Regions from separate parts of the Ensifer sp. 38_S197 genome, predicted to be linked through region 1. Evidence: riboswitches for the same ligand, from Rfam matches in the RefSeq annotation. Region 1 holds a riboswitch; each other region holds the start of a gene.
What was found. A riboswitch is a leader RNA that binds a small molecule or an ion and turns the genes downstream of it on or off. The one in region 1 is predicted to bind cobalamin.
Positions count from the first base shown of each region.

Region 2: it holds a riboswitch for cobalamin, as region 1 does, so the genes downstream of both, AC1Z3V_RS30690 (CbtB domain-containing protein) here and bluB (5,6-dimethylbenzimidazole synthase) in region 1, are expected to answer to the same signal.
Region 3: it holds a riboswitch for cobalamin, as region 1 does, so the genes downstream of both, AC1Z3V_RS28390 (DUF1636 family protein) here and bluB (5,6-dimethylbenzimidazole synthase) in region 1, are expected to answer to the same signal.

Region 1 is NZ_JBXOVZ010000002.1:2,931,952-2,936,134, forward strand. It holds gene AC1Z3V_RS27240 (DUF2865 domain-containing protein) at 1-942, shown strand, start outside; gene bluB (5,6-dimethylbenzimidazole synthase) at 899-1,642, opposite strand; cobalamin riboswitch at 1,689-1,900, opposite strand; gene AC1Z3V_RS27250 (SDR family oxidoreductase) at 2,006-2,818, opposite strand; gene AC1Z3V_RS27255 (phytanoyl-CoA dioxygenase family protein) at 2,908-4,101, opposite strand.
Region 2 is NZ_JBXOVZ010000002.1:3,641,137-3,645,319, reverse strand. It holds gene AC1Z3V_RS30705 (glucoamylase family protein) at 1-646, shown strand, start outside; gene AC1Z3V_RS30700 (ferric iron reductase) at 647-1,492, shown strand; gene AC1Z3V_RS30695 (CbtA family protein) at 1,543-2,340, opposite strand; gene AC1Z3V_RS30690 (CbtB domain-containing protein) at 2,538-2,714, opposite strand; cobalamin riboswitch at 2,757-3,020, opposite strand; gene AC1Z3V_RS30685 (TetR/AcrR family transcriptional regulator) at 3,019-3,711, opposite strand; gene AC1Z3V_RS30680 (NAD(P)H-binding protein) at 3,810-4,183, shown strand, end outside.
Region 3 is NZ_JBXOVZ010000002.1:3,171,556-3,175,738, forward strand. It holds gene AC1Z3V_RS28380 (ABC transporter substrate-binding protein) at 1-894, opposite strand, end outside; gene AC1Z3V_RS28385 (ABC transporter ATP-binding protein) at 891-1,697, opposite strand; gene AC1Z3V_RS28390 (DUF1636 family protein) at 1,720-2,133, opposite strand; cobalamin riboswitch at 2,239-2,454, opposite strand; gene AC1Z3V_RS28395 (DUF1330 domain-containing protein) at 2,671-2,964, shown strand; gene aspT (aspartate-alanine antiporter) at 3,402-4,183, shown strand, end outside.

The DNA of each region.
Region 1 (4,183 bases):
GCCGACGCCCGCGACTATGCCAGCGCCATCTCACGCCAGAACATCGAGTTGCGCCGGGCGAAGAACGATCGCCGGCGCGCGGGCTGCGGTGGCGGCAGCGTCGCCACCTTCGACGGCGGAGACCCCGACACCTGCAGCGAGCTCGACAGCCTCATCGCCGAGATGGAAGACAACCTGCGCATGCTGAAATCGGAGCGTGAGCAGATCGTCGCCGGCGGCAGCGAAGACACCCGTCGCCGTATCGTCGCCGCGCTCGAGATCAACGGCTGCTACAGCGACCGCGACTATTTTGCGAGCGTCGAACCCGAAGAGCCGGAGACGCACCGCAACATCATCGCCGATCTGCCGCCTGACGACGCCTACGGGCCAATGCTTGGGCAGGGCGAAGACGGTTATGCGCCGCAGGACGGCTACTATCGCGGGACGTTGCGGACCATGTGCGTGCGCACCTGCGACGGCGCCTTCTTCCCGATCTCTTCGGATGCGACACCCGCCGACTTCCCGCGTGACGAACAGGCCTGCCGGGCGCGCTGCCCTGGCGCCGAAACGGAGCTCTACTTCCACGACCTCAACACGGAGGAGAGCGAACAGATGGTCTCGGCCGTGACCGGCCGGCCCTATACCGAAATGCCCAATGCCTTCGCCTATCGCACCCGCGGCATCAGCAAACCCGGCATGTGCGGCTGCCAGATACCGCAGACGGCCGCGACCTCGCCGAAAGCGACCGGTACGATGACCGGCGATGACCAGTCGTCAATCGTGGTCATCGAAACCAAGAAACCGGCAGATGCCACGACCGCTAAGGCGCCGCCCGAGGAGCGCCCATACGACCCATCCAAGAACAAGGTGCGCGTCGTCGGCCCGACCTTCCTGCCCAACGAAGAAACCTCGATCGACCTCAAGCACCCGAAGGGACCGGCCTATCAACCGGTCCAGAATTGATGTCGGTACGATCCGTCGCTGCAGTTCCCCAGCCTTCCTCGAAGACCAGTTCTTCCAGCGGCAGGCGCTGGCGCCATCCTTTCACCGCCAGCTCGGGCTGCTGATAGAGACGATCGACATAGCCGAGGCAGAGCCACGCAACGATCTCGATATGATCGGGGACGCCGAGGATCGCCTTGACTTCCGCCTCGTGGAAGATGCTGACCCAGCCGACGCCGACCCCTTCAGCGCGCGCCGCAAGCCACAGGTTCTGCACGGCGCAAACCGTCGAGTAGACATCCATCTGCGGATTGTGCGTGCGGCCGAGAATGACGGCGCCACCGCGCGTGCGATCACAGGTGACGCAGATGCTGAGCGGCGCCTTGCGAATGCCTTCGAGCTTCAGTGATCGATACTTGGCCTGTTGCTCCTCCGCAAACATCAGCGCCGCCTCGTCATTGGCACGGCGAAAGGCCTGCCAGATGCGTTCGCGCGTTTCCGGCGCCCGCACCAGCACGAAGTTCCAGGGCTGCATGAGACCCACGGACGGCGCGCTGTGCGCCGCCGTCAGCAGCCGCTTCACCAGTTCGTCGGGCAAAGGCTTGTCCAGGAATTCATCGCGCACGTCGCGGCGTGTTTCGATGGCGCGGTAGACGGCCTCCCGCTCTTCCAGCGAAAAGGCACCGGCAGCCGCAAGGCCGCCCTTCGGTTCAGTCAGCATCGTTCGATCCCCAACAATGCGAAAACCTCCCGCCGTCCACGCGGGGTTCGGTCTATCTCGCCAGGCCGGTCTTCTGACTTCGGTTCAACCGGTCGCCCCACCTTCCCAGATCGCTTGAAGATCCAGTGGCAAAACCTTGAATCAATTCAAGGCACTTCGAGAGGCAACCGTCCCCGTCACAGCGTTGGGCACGTTCCGGAATGACACCGGATTCCCGATTCTCCCGCTCGCGCGGGCACCTGACGGCGCCATAAGGGCACAGCCGCCTGGGAAAGACAAGCACCCGTCAGGGCGGGATGAGGAAAAGTGCCGGCGGTTTTCCGCCCGCATCCCGCTCTACTTATAAGGATCGATCACCGTGATCTAAAGCGGCGCCACCGGATGCGGCGAACCGTCATAGCCGCCCCAGACCGACTGGTCGAAGCAGATCATCGATCCGGTCATCAGCCCGGATTCGGCCGAAGAAAGATAGGCGCAGGCGCGCGCCACCTCCACCGGATCGACGAGCCTGCCGAACGGTTGGCTGGCGGCCGCCTTTTCGAGCCAGTCCGCGGCGGCTCCGTGAAACTCGCGCTGGATGCGATCTTCGCCTTCGGATGCCATCCAGCCGATATTCAGGCCGTTGACGCGGATGCGGTTGCGTAACAGCGCGTAGGCCGTGTTCTTGGTCAGCGTTTCGAGAGCCCCTTTCGACGCGCAATAGGCCGCGATGACGGGCTGCCCGGCCATCGCCGACATGGAACCGATATTGACGATCGTGCCTTCGGTCCGCTCGCGCCGCATCACCTTCACCGTTTCCTGCATCAGGAAGAAGGGCGCCCTTACATTGATGGCGAACATCCGGTCGAAGAGCTCCGGTGTCGTGTCGAGGATCGTGCCGCGATCGGTAATGGCCGCAGCATTGACCAGCGCATCGACCCGGCCGAACTCCGCATCGCAGGCGGCAACGACCTTCCGCGCGTGCTCCACCTTTTCAAGATCGGCCTCGACATAGACGACCTTCGCGCCGCTGGCCTTGCCGATTTCCTCCGCCTTCGCGCGCCCCTTGGCGGCATTGCGCCCGCAAATGACGATGCCAGCGACGCCGCGTTCGGCGAAAAGGCCGGCAATCGCTGCGCCCAGTCCTTGCGTGCCACCGGTGACGATGGCGATCTTGCCTTGCATCTGTCCTTTCATCGAATTCCTCCCTCGGAAATGATCGTGTGAAACAGGTACGGGCCCCGAGCGCAGCGCATCGGGAACCCGTCAAATGTGAGACTGAACCGTCAGCTCAGCTTGCGCCGTGCCTGTGCATCGAGTGCCGCTTGAAAGTCCTGCTCGCTCGTTCCCGCGGCCAGTGCCTCGCGCATCAACTGCGCCTGCGTCTTCGGCGCCAGGCCGCCGAGCGGCGGATCCCGGTCGAGATTGGTCGGAAACGAATAGCCCTCGGCGCAGGATGCAATGGCGTTGGCGGCTTCCGCCTCGGTCAGCTTGCCCTTCGCCAGCAACGTCTTCAAGGCTGGGTAGAGCGTCGCGCTCATCGTCAGCCGGTCGACCGTCTCCATCGCCCGACCGAAAGCCGAGGACACCTGCAGGAGATTGGCGACGCGGCGGATATCGGCGGAGCGATTGTTGCCGGCGGCATGGAAGAGCGCAGGGTTGAAGAAGACGACATCGCCCTTTTCGAGCGGAAGCTGCACGTGGTGCTCGTCGAAATAGGCGCGGAACTCCGGCCGGTTGAGCGCCAGATAGCCCGGCACATAGGTCTGGCTATAGGGCAGGAACAGCGTCGGCCCGCTTTCGAGCGGCATGTCGCAATGGGCGACCGCGCCTTGCAGCGTCAGCATCGGCGAAAGCTTGTGCACATGAACCGGATATCGCTCGATAACCGCGGAGGTCTGGAAGCCGAGATGGTAGTCCCGGTGTGCCGATTGCGCCGCGCCGCCCGGATTGACGCGGTTCACCTGCGCCGTCATCTGATAGTTCGGCCCGAGCCAGGCCTCGCTGACGAGCGCTATGATCGCATTGGCATAGTAGGCCGCAAAATTCTCGGGCGCCTTCAGGCAGTGTTTTTCCAGCGAGTTCCAGATGCGATCGTTGGCGCCGGGCTTGGCGAAGTGATCACCGCCGCCGCTGTTGCTGCGATGCTGCTCCTCGATGATCCCGTCGAAGACGGCGCTCGCGACGTCGATTGCGGCCGTATCGGCGAAGGCGCGCTTGAAGACCGCCACACCCGGGCCGGTTGCCAGCGCTTCACAGATTTCGGCAAGCACCGCTCGCCGCGTTTCGGCATTGTCACAGGCGGCAATCAGGTCGGCGCTGTTGTAGACGAGCACGTTCTTGTCGCAGCCTGAAGCATAGGGATAGTCGGCCAGGTTGGTGCGCCGTTCGACTTCCGCCCGGAACGCCTCGATATCGCAGGCCTCCTCCGTGAGCCAGACACGCTCCACCCGCTGCCTCGCACCGTTGTCGGTCTTCATCCCGTTTCCTCCCCTGGAACATCTTGATGAGCACGAACATAGGCGGCGGCAAAACATGATATAGGGCAAGAATCCATCAAAA
Region 2 (4,183 bases), 710 kb from region 1:
GGTTGATGGGGAGCCGCATCTTCATGCGGCGCCACTGTTCATCCACCTGTTCCCGCAGGCCTGGCTCGATCTTCGCGCAGTCGGCGATCGGCCGATGCGGGAGAGGAGGACGGACTATTTCGCGAACGCCCGGCGCGCCATTGCGTTGCAGCGCGACCATGCGCGCCGGAATTCGGGCCGCTTCGCCGGCTATGGCGAACAGCTCTGGGGGCTCAGTGCCTGTCACGCGCCGCGCGGCCGGCTGCGCCTTGCGGACGGACGCTGGCAGCGGCTTTTCGGCTACGCCAACCGGGGCGCGCCGTTCGGACTGGATGACGGCACGCTCGTGCCCTGGGCAGCGCCCGCCTGCCTGCCGTTCGATCCGGACGCGTCACGCGCGGCACTCAGCCATATCGCAGCCAGCTATCCCGGACTTCTGAAAGAGGGGCGCCTGCCGGGCGGCTTCAATCCGAGCCTTCCCGGCGATGGACCGGAAGGCTGGATCGACGAGCGCGTCGTCGGCCTTGACCAGGGGCTCGTCGTGATGATGATCGAGAATTGGCGGAGCGGCTTTGTCTGGAAGCTGACACGCAGCCTGCCGGCGATCCGGCGCGGTCTCGAACGCGCGGGATTTGAGGGCGGTTGGCTGGCGACGGAGACGGCATGAATGGGCGAGCGCCGGCAGACAGCAGAAACTGCAGGGAAATATCCGCCGCAGCTGCTGGCGGCGGTCGAGCGGTTGCGCACGCAGTTTCCTGACGCCGGGGTTTCGCTCGAAGTGGGCGAAAGCGCCTTCGGCACGCCGGGCGCCTTCTGGGCCATGGGCGGGGCAGGGGTGGAGCAGAGCCTTGCCTATCAGGACGTTTTCGCCATCGGCATGACGGACCGGATCCGCGCGGCGCATCTGATCGCCTTTTATAGTCGGCAACTGAGTGTGGTTCTCGGCGCATTCTATCTCGGGGCGGGGCTTCACGCAGAAATCGCCGGCATTCGCTTCGAGGACTGGGCTCGGCTGCACGAGGGGCGGGAGATTGCCGGCAAGCGCTATCATTTCCATCTTGGTCGGCTGACCGCGGTGCCGCAGGCGAGCGAAGGCGGCAGCACTTTCGAGCGCGGCTTCACCGCCCATCTGGCGCCGGTCGTCGCAGTCTTGAAACGGCGGACGGGGCTTTCCTCCGGAGCGCAGTGGCGGCTGGCGGCAGATTCGCTTGCCGGTGCCTTTCTGGAGATCGGGCGCGCGATCGGCGACGAGGCGCGCTGCATGGCCGAGGCGCTGGCCATCGTCAAAAGGCCCGGGTCGCGGCTGTTCTCGGAAGAACTCTGCTACGAGGAGATCTCGGCAATCGATCCGGCAAGCAGCGAGCGGCTGTCGCGCCAGTACAGGATACGCTGCGGTTGCTGCCTCTATTTCCGAGCGGAAGGTGGCAGCTTCTGCGACACCTGCGTGCTGCTCGAGCCGGACGATCGTCGCGAAAGGCTGGCAGCCCATCTCATGCAAAACGGCGGGGGCTGAACCCCGCCGCCTGCTTGTTCAGGTTCCCATGGAGCATGGGATCGGCCGGATCAGTTCGCCCTGGCGAAACGCTCGTTGATGAAGCCGGAAACGACGCCGAGCACGATCCAGAAGGCAAGCGTGGTGGCGAGGGCGGCGACGGCAAATTCGGCGCCGAGCACGGCCGGGACGTTGCTGGAAATATCGAGCGGTTGCGGTGCGCCGTAGACATGCGGCGCGGCGATCAGCGCGAGGCCGACGACCTTTGCGACGATCTCCTCGCGCAGGACGACGAGATAGAGGCCGATGGCTGAGAGGGCGACGGTTGCCAGCCACCACGTCTGGCGATCGCCGAGCTCGGCGGCCGGGAAGCCCGGCAATTCCGGCGGCAGGCCGATCGCCGGCAACATGTGCACCGCGAGCCAGCCGCAGGCGCCCCAGAGCGCACCGTTCCTCAGCGTGATCGGATAGCCGATCACCAGGCTGACGCCGGCCAGCAGCAGGCCGAAGCCGGAGCCGGTGACGAGGTTCGCCATCAGCGTGCCCGAGAAGCGGCTGAGGCCGAACATGATGCCGCCTTCCTCGTGTTCGCCCTCATGGGCATAGGCCGGCGTGATCGGCGACAGCGCATCGAGCACTGCGCCGAGCGGCGAGACCGCCTTCAGCGACGAATGCTGATCGTGCCCTTCTGCGGCCGGCTGCGCCGCCCCCGGCTGGCCGGCGGGCTGCTCGGTGGTCGCCGGAGCCTCGCCTTCGAATTGTTCCGCATGCAGGATCAGCGGCGTAACCCGGAGTTCCTGGGCGCCGGTCATGAAGACGCCGGCAATCAGTCCAGCCACGATCGCGGCCAGAAGCGTTCTGACAATCATGTCGAATTCCCTCGATAACGACAAAAGCCACGCACTCTGGCGTGGTTTGCAAGCCTTTTCGTTCTTTCTGCCGTGCGGATGAACCTGGTGTGCCGGACGAACCGGCATGCACAAACACCGACATCCGGCACAGGCCGGATGCGTTCAGGTCCGCAGACACGTGGATGCGGAACGTGAGCTACGTTCCGAGACATCGTTTAGTGGCAGGGGAAGCCGTAGGAATGGCGGGTGTCGTGCGCGGTGTCGTGCAGCACGGCCGAATTGGCAAGGCCGGCGCCGAAGACGAGGAATGCGCCGATGAGAAGCGCGATGACGCCAGCGGTCAGACGATCGCTGAGGGAGAGCGGGGTGCTCGAAATAGTAGACGTAGCCATGACAACCTCCGTGATGGCATCGGGAAATTCCCGGTGTGGGCCCTATGCCCGTATCGAGTGGCAGGTTTCCTGGCTCACGGCGCTGGGCGGAATGCCCGGGATCTGCCTCGCCTTCCCAGTCCGACCACCCTCTCGGGGTCTCTTCCAGTGGCTTCTCCCGGATCGCTCCGGAACGGCAAGATCGACGTCGCTCTACAGTCGCGGGGTCGGCCGTGATTTGAATGCCCAGCTTGGGTCCATCCGTCACGTTCCCGTTTACTCCCGACACACGTTCGCGTCTCGGGAACCAATCGATCCCTGATGATTATGAGCGTGTCATGGCGTTGTCAATTGAGCCTGCGCCGCCGGCCGCTTCATCAGCGACAAAATCGCGAAGGATCATCTGCTTGTAGGCCTCGACGATGCGGTTGCCCTCGGCGCGGTCGACCGAGATTGCGAGCCGCATCGTGCATTCGCCGAGATACATGATCAGGAACGCGGCCTCGTCGATCGCAGCGCGTGGGCGTTGCGGCTGGAGCCGGGCGAGGACATCGGCGAGCAGACGGCCGGTCATGCGGCTTTCTTCCAGTTCGATCTGTCTCAGCGTCTTGTCGGCCTGCATCGCCGACCAGATGTCGCGCATCACCGGTTCGGCGAGGAACATGTCGTAATAGGTATCGAAGAGCGCGCCGAAGGCGTCGCGCAGTTCTGCCATCGACGTCACCTTGGCGAATTCGCCCTCGATGCACTCGCGGGAATAGGCGTTGTAGCGCTCGGCGAGCGTGCGCACGATCGCCGCCTTGTCCGGGAAATACTGATACAGCGATCCGATCGAAATTCCTGCCTTTTCCGCCACTTCGCTCATGCGCATGGCATCGCTGCCCTTCTCGGCGATGAGCACGGAGGCGCAGGTGAGGATGTGCTCGACGCGCTCCCGGCTGCGCTTCTGGCTGGGCGTGCGGCGCAGCGCAGTGTCGTCGTCGCCTGCAATCGGCAGGGTGCCTGTCGGCTCAATCATGAGTAATCCTCACATTTTGTCTTGACTCCCAAAATACGAGGATTTATCACATTTGCAAATGTGAGGATTACTCATATTTAAAACCAGGAGGAAAGATCATGTCTGGCAAGGTTACACTGGTGCTGGGTGGTACGGGCAAGACGGGGCGCCGCGTTGCGGAGCGGCTGCGCGCCAAGGGTGTCACGGTGCGCATCGGCGCGCGCTCGGCCAAGCCGCCCTTCGACTGGAACGACGAGACGACCTGGGCGCCGGTGCTCGAGAATGTCGAGCGCATCTATGTCAGCTATCAGCCGGATCTCGCCGTGCCCGGCGCGGTCGAGGCGATCCGCCGCTTTTCCGCGCTTGCGGTCCGTTCCGGTATCAAGCGCCTCGTGCTGCTTTCGGGGCGCGGCGAGGACGCGGCGCAGGCGACCGAACGCGAATTGCAGGCATCGGGCGCCGACTGGACGATCATTCGGGGGAGCTGGTTCTT
Region 3 (4,183 bases), 240 kb from region 1:
CCCCGGCGTCGCCTCGACATAATCGAGCACCACGAAGCGGTCGTTCCGGACCGCATCGACATTGGCAAAGGCCGGATTGTTCTTCATGTAGGCGATCTTGTCCTCGGCCTTCACCTCGCCGTAGTTGACGATGACCACGACCTCCGGATTGCGATCGATCACCGGCTCCCAGGAGACTTCCACCCAGCTCTTGTCGACATCGTCCATGATGTTGGTGCCACCGGCGGCCTCGATCATCGCCGTCGGGATGCCGAAACGGCCCGAGGTGAACGGCTTTTCCTCGCCGGAATCATAGACGAAGACGCGGGTCGGCTTGTCGCGGCCGGCAGTGGCCTTGGCGATCTCGGCGAGCTGGCTGCGATAACCCGCGACCAGCGCCTCGGCCCGATCCTCGACGCCGAAGATGCGTCCGAGATTGAGCAGATCGACGAACATGTCGTCCATCGAGGGTTTTTCCCTGGCCATGACATGGACGCAGGACTCGGTGAGTTCGTAGACATTGATCTTGAAGGGGGCCAGCGTCTCGGGCGTCACCTCGCCGCCGACCTTCATGCCGTAGTTCCAGCCGGCGAAGAAGAAATCGGCATCGGCGTTGAGGAGCACTTCCTTGGTCGGATATTTCTCCGAGAGCTCCGGCAGTTCCTTCACCCCCTCGCGCAGCTTTTCATCCAGCGTCTTCCAGCCGGAAACGCCGGTGTAGCCGACCATGCGGTCCTGCAGTTTCAAGGCCAGCATCATCTCGACCAGATTGACGTCGTTGGCGATCGCCCGTTTCGGCGCGGCATCGAAGGTGACCTCGCGGTTGCAGCTCTTGACCGTGACCGGATAGGCGAGCGCGGGCGTGGCGGCGGCGAGGAGAAACAGGAAGGTAGAGGAGGCAATATTGATCTTCATGAAATGGATCCCTGTCGAGGAAGTGAAAAGGAAAAGCGCGCACTGCCGGCGGCGGCAGTGCCGTGGGCGGTGGCGGTGACGCCGAAGGCGGTGGAGAGCGCCCGCGGGCTCAGCACTTCCTCGGGCGTTCCAAAGGCGGTCAGGCGCCCCGCCGTCACGATCGCCACGTCGGTTGCGAATTCGGCGGCGAGATTGATGTCGTGCAGCGTCGACACGATCGTCAGCTTCAGCGTCTGCAGCAGCTCGAGGATTTCAAGCTGGTGGCGGATGTCGAGGTGGTTGGTCGGCTCATCCAGGATGATGATGCGCGGCTCCTGGGCAAGCGCCCGGGCGATCAGCACCCGCTGCTTTTCGCCGCCCGAGAGCGTCGAGAACTGGCGGCCGGCGAGATGGGCGAGATCGAGATGGGAGAGCGCATGCTGCACGCGCTCGCGGTCCGTGTCGGTCCAGCCGTTGAGCCCTTCCCGCCGCGGGATACGCCCCATCATCACCACGTCGCGCACGCTGAAGGGAAAATCGCCGGGCATTTCCTGCAGCACGACGGCGATCGTCTTTGCCGCTTCGCGCGCCGAGATCGACCAGAGGTCGACGCCGCCGATTTTGATACGGCCCGCATTCGGCTGCACCGCCCGGTAAAGGCAGCGCAGGAGCGAGGTCTTGCCCGCCCCGTTCGGCCCGAGGATCGCAAGCCGGCTGCCCGCCTCGATCGCGAAGTCCATGCCGTCGACCAGCTTCAGCCCCGGGCGCGGCCCCCAGCAAAGCCCCTCGACGCGAAGTGCGGCTCCTGTTGCCGTGCAGGTCATGGTCTCATCCCTCCCCGCGCTGTCATTGGAAGTGGCCCGCAACGTCTTCGGAGACGAGCATCGCCGCCGGGATGCGGGCAAGCGTCTTGCCTTCAAGCCCGCGCGGCCGGTCAGCGGCACGCGCCATGCCGTCGCCGCGCTCGGCATGGGCGGCGGCAAAGCGGACGAGATCGTCGATATCCTCCTCTGGCGTAATGCCGCCAAAGAGATAGGTCGCCTTGCCCGTCGCCTGGAAGGCGATGGTGCAGGGTCGCGTGCAGGCCGCCATGCAGACCGTGCCGGCGATCGAGAAATCGCGACCGAGCGGCTCGCCGAGCGCGGCAATGCTGCGGTTGAGACGCTTTATGAGCTCGGCGCCGGGCATGCACGGGCCACCGGTAAAGCGGCAATCGGTGGAGACCGTTATCTTGTGCTGTCGGGAAGTCGTCTCGGCCATGTTCTCTCTCCGTGGGACTGACGGCAAGAGATGGCGAAACGGCAGGACGACGGATGACCGTCGCTTGGAAGCCAGTTCTTTTCCATCGGAACACCCCGTCCGTTGTGGTTGATCGGTTCGATGGCAGGTCTCCTGGCTCGCGGGTCGCGGCGCATCCACGTCTTCCCGGCTTGTCGCCAGTGACATGGTGTGAATGCGCTTTCCGCTCACAGTTGCGGGGGCAGCCACGGTTTCGGTCCCGTCAGGGTCGTCCGTTCCGTGTTCCCTTTTCAGCCGCTTCCGCATTTCCGCGGATGCAGCACCATCAACGCCTTCCTCGCATGAATCGCTGGATGAAACAACTGCTGGGGGCATGGGCTCCGGATCTATCAACATGCGGCGTTTCGTCATGCGGGACTGTTATAAAATAACATTACAAAGATCAATGCGAAAATTGGCGGTCAGCCCTTCAGCTGCTTTCTCCGGGGCAAGGACATCGCTGGCGGGGCACGAATGGCGTATCCTTGATCTTTGGCTTGCGCGGAAAGGAGCTCTGTCATGGCGGCCTATTTGATCGCGGATGTCGAAATCACGGATGCCGCGGCGTTTGAACAATACATCCAGGAAGTGCCGGCGACGGAGGCGCGCTATGGTGGCCGCTATCTCGGCCGCGGCGGCGCGACCCAGGTCCTCGAGGGCGACTGGGAGCCGCACCGGCTCGTCATCGTCGAGTTCCCGGACATGCAGGCCTTGCTCTCCTGGTACCAATCGCCGGAATATCAACGCCTGAAGACGATCCGCGAGCGCTGTGCCAAGACACGGATCATGACGCTGGAAGGTGTCGCCACCTGAAGCGGAGCGCAAGACTGCCGCAAACGCCAGCCTTTACCGTCACGTCGAGCTTCGCGGCGCACGGATGTAGCCGCTGCCGGGCCATGTGCTCCGGATCCATCGACATGGGCCGTTCGTCATGTGTTTCCGTCACGAGCTGACGTGACGGAGTGCAACATCAGAGTTGAATAACCGGCGAAATTTGCCGCGACGCGGCGCGCCCGCGGATCGGAGCAGAAGCGCGGCCGCGCCCCCCGCTTCGCCCCGCACTGCGCCCGAAATCCCCGAAGTTTAACGTACGTTACGTCCGCGTAACCCTATGGCCGTTGAGAAAACCAGCAGCCGAAGCGACAATTCACGAGGCTAGCATCGGGCATCGACAAGCCACCGAAAATCAACCTAGCCGCGCAAGTCCCGAAATGAAGTGATGGCAACTCAACTTTCTACAGGGGATGGCAGTGAACCCAATTGACTTCTTCGTCGAGACGCTTCGGACCTATCCTCCCGTTGCCGTCTTCCTCGCCCTCGGCATCGGTTTCCTGATCGGCCCCATCAAGGTCGCGGGCTTCAATCTCGGAAACGTCACCGCCACGCTTCTTGCGGGCGTTCTCATCGGGCAGCTCGGCATCCAGGTTTCCGGTGACCTGAAATCCACCTTGTTCCTGATCTTTCTGTTCGCCGTCGGTTACGGTGTCGGCCCGCAATTCGTGCGGGGCTTGAGCACCGACGGTCCGAAGCAGATCGCCTTTGCGCTCTCCGTCCTGGTGCTCTGCCTCATCGTTCCCTATCTCTGCGCGCTGATCGCCGGGCTGCCGCTCGGCTACGGCGCCGGCATGTATGCCGGCTCGCAGACGATCTCGGCCGCGATCGGCGTTGCGACCGACCAGATCAATTCGCTCGGGCTGACGCCGGAGCAGGCCAAGACCTTTGCCGACCAGATCCCGATCGCCTATGCGGTGACCTATATCTGGGGCACGATCGGCTCCGCGATCATCCTCGCCCAGCTCGGGCCCAGGCTTCTCGGCATCGACCTTCCGGCGGCTTGCAAGGAATATGAGGCAAAGCTCGGCGGCGGCTCCGAAAACAGCGAGCCGGGCATCACCCGCGCCTATCACGATTTCGGGCTCCGGGCCTATCGCATCGATCAGGCGAGCGGCCTCACCGGAACGCCGGTCAGGAACCTGCTTCCCGGCATCCGCGTCTATGTCGAGCGCTTGCGCCGCGGCAACGAGATCATCGA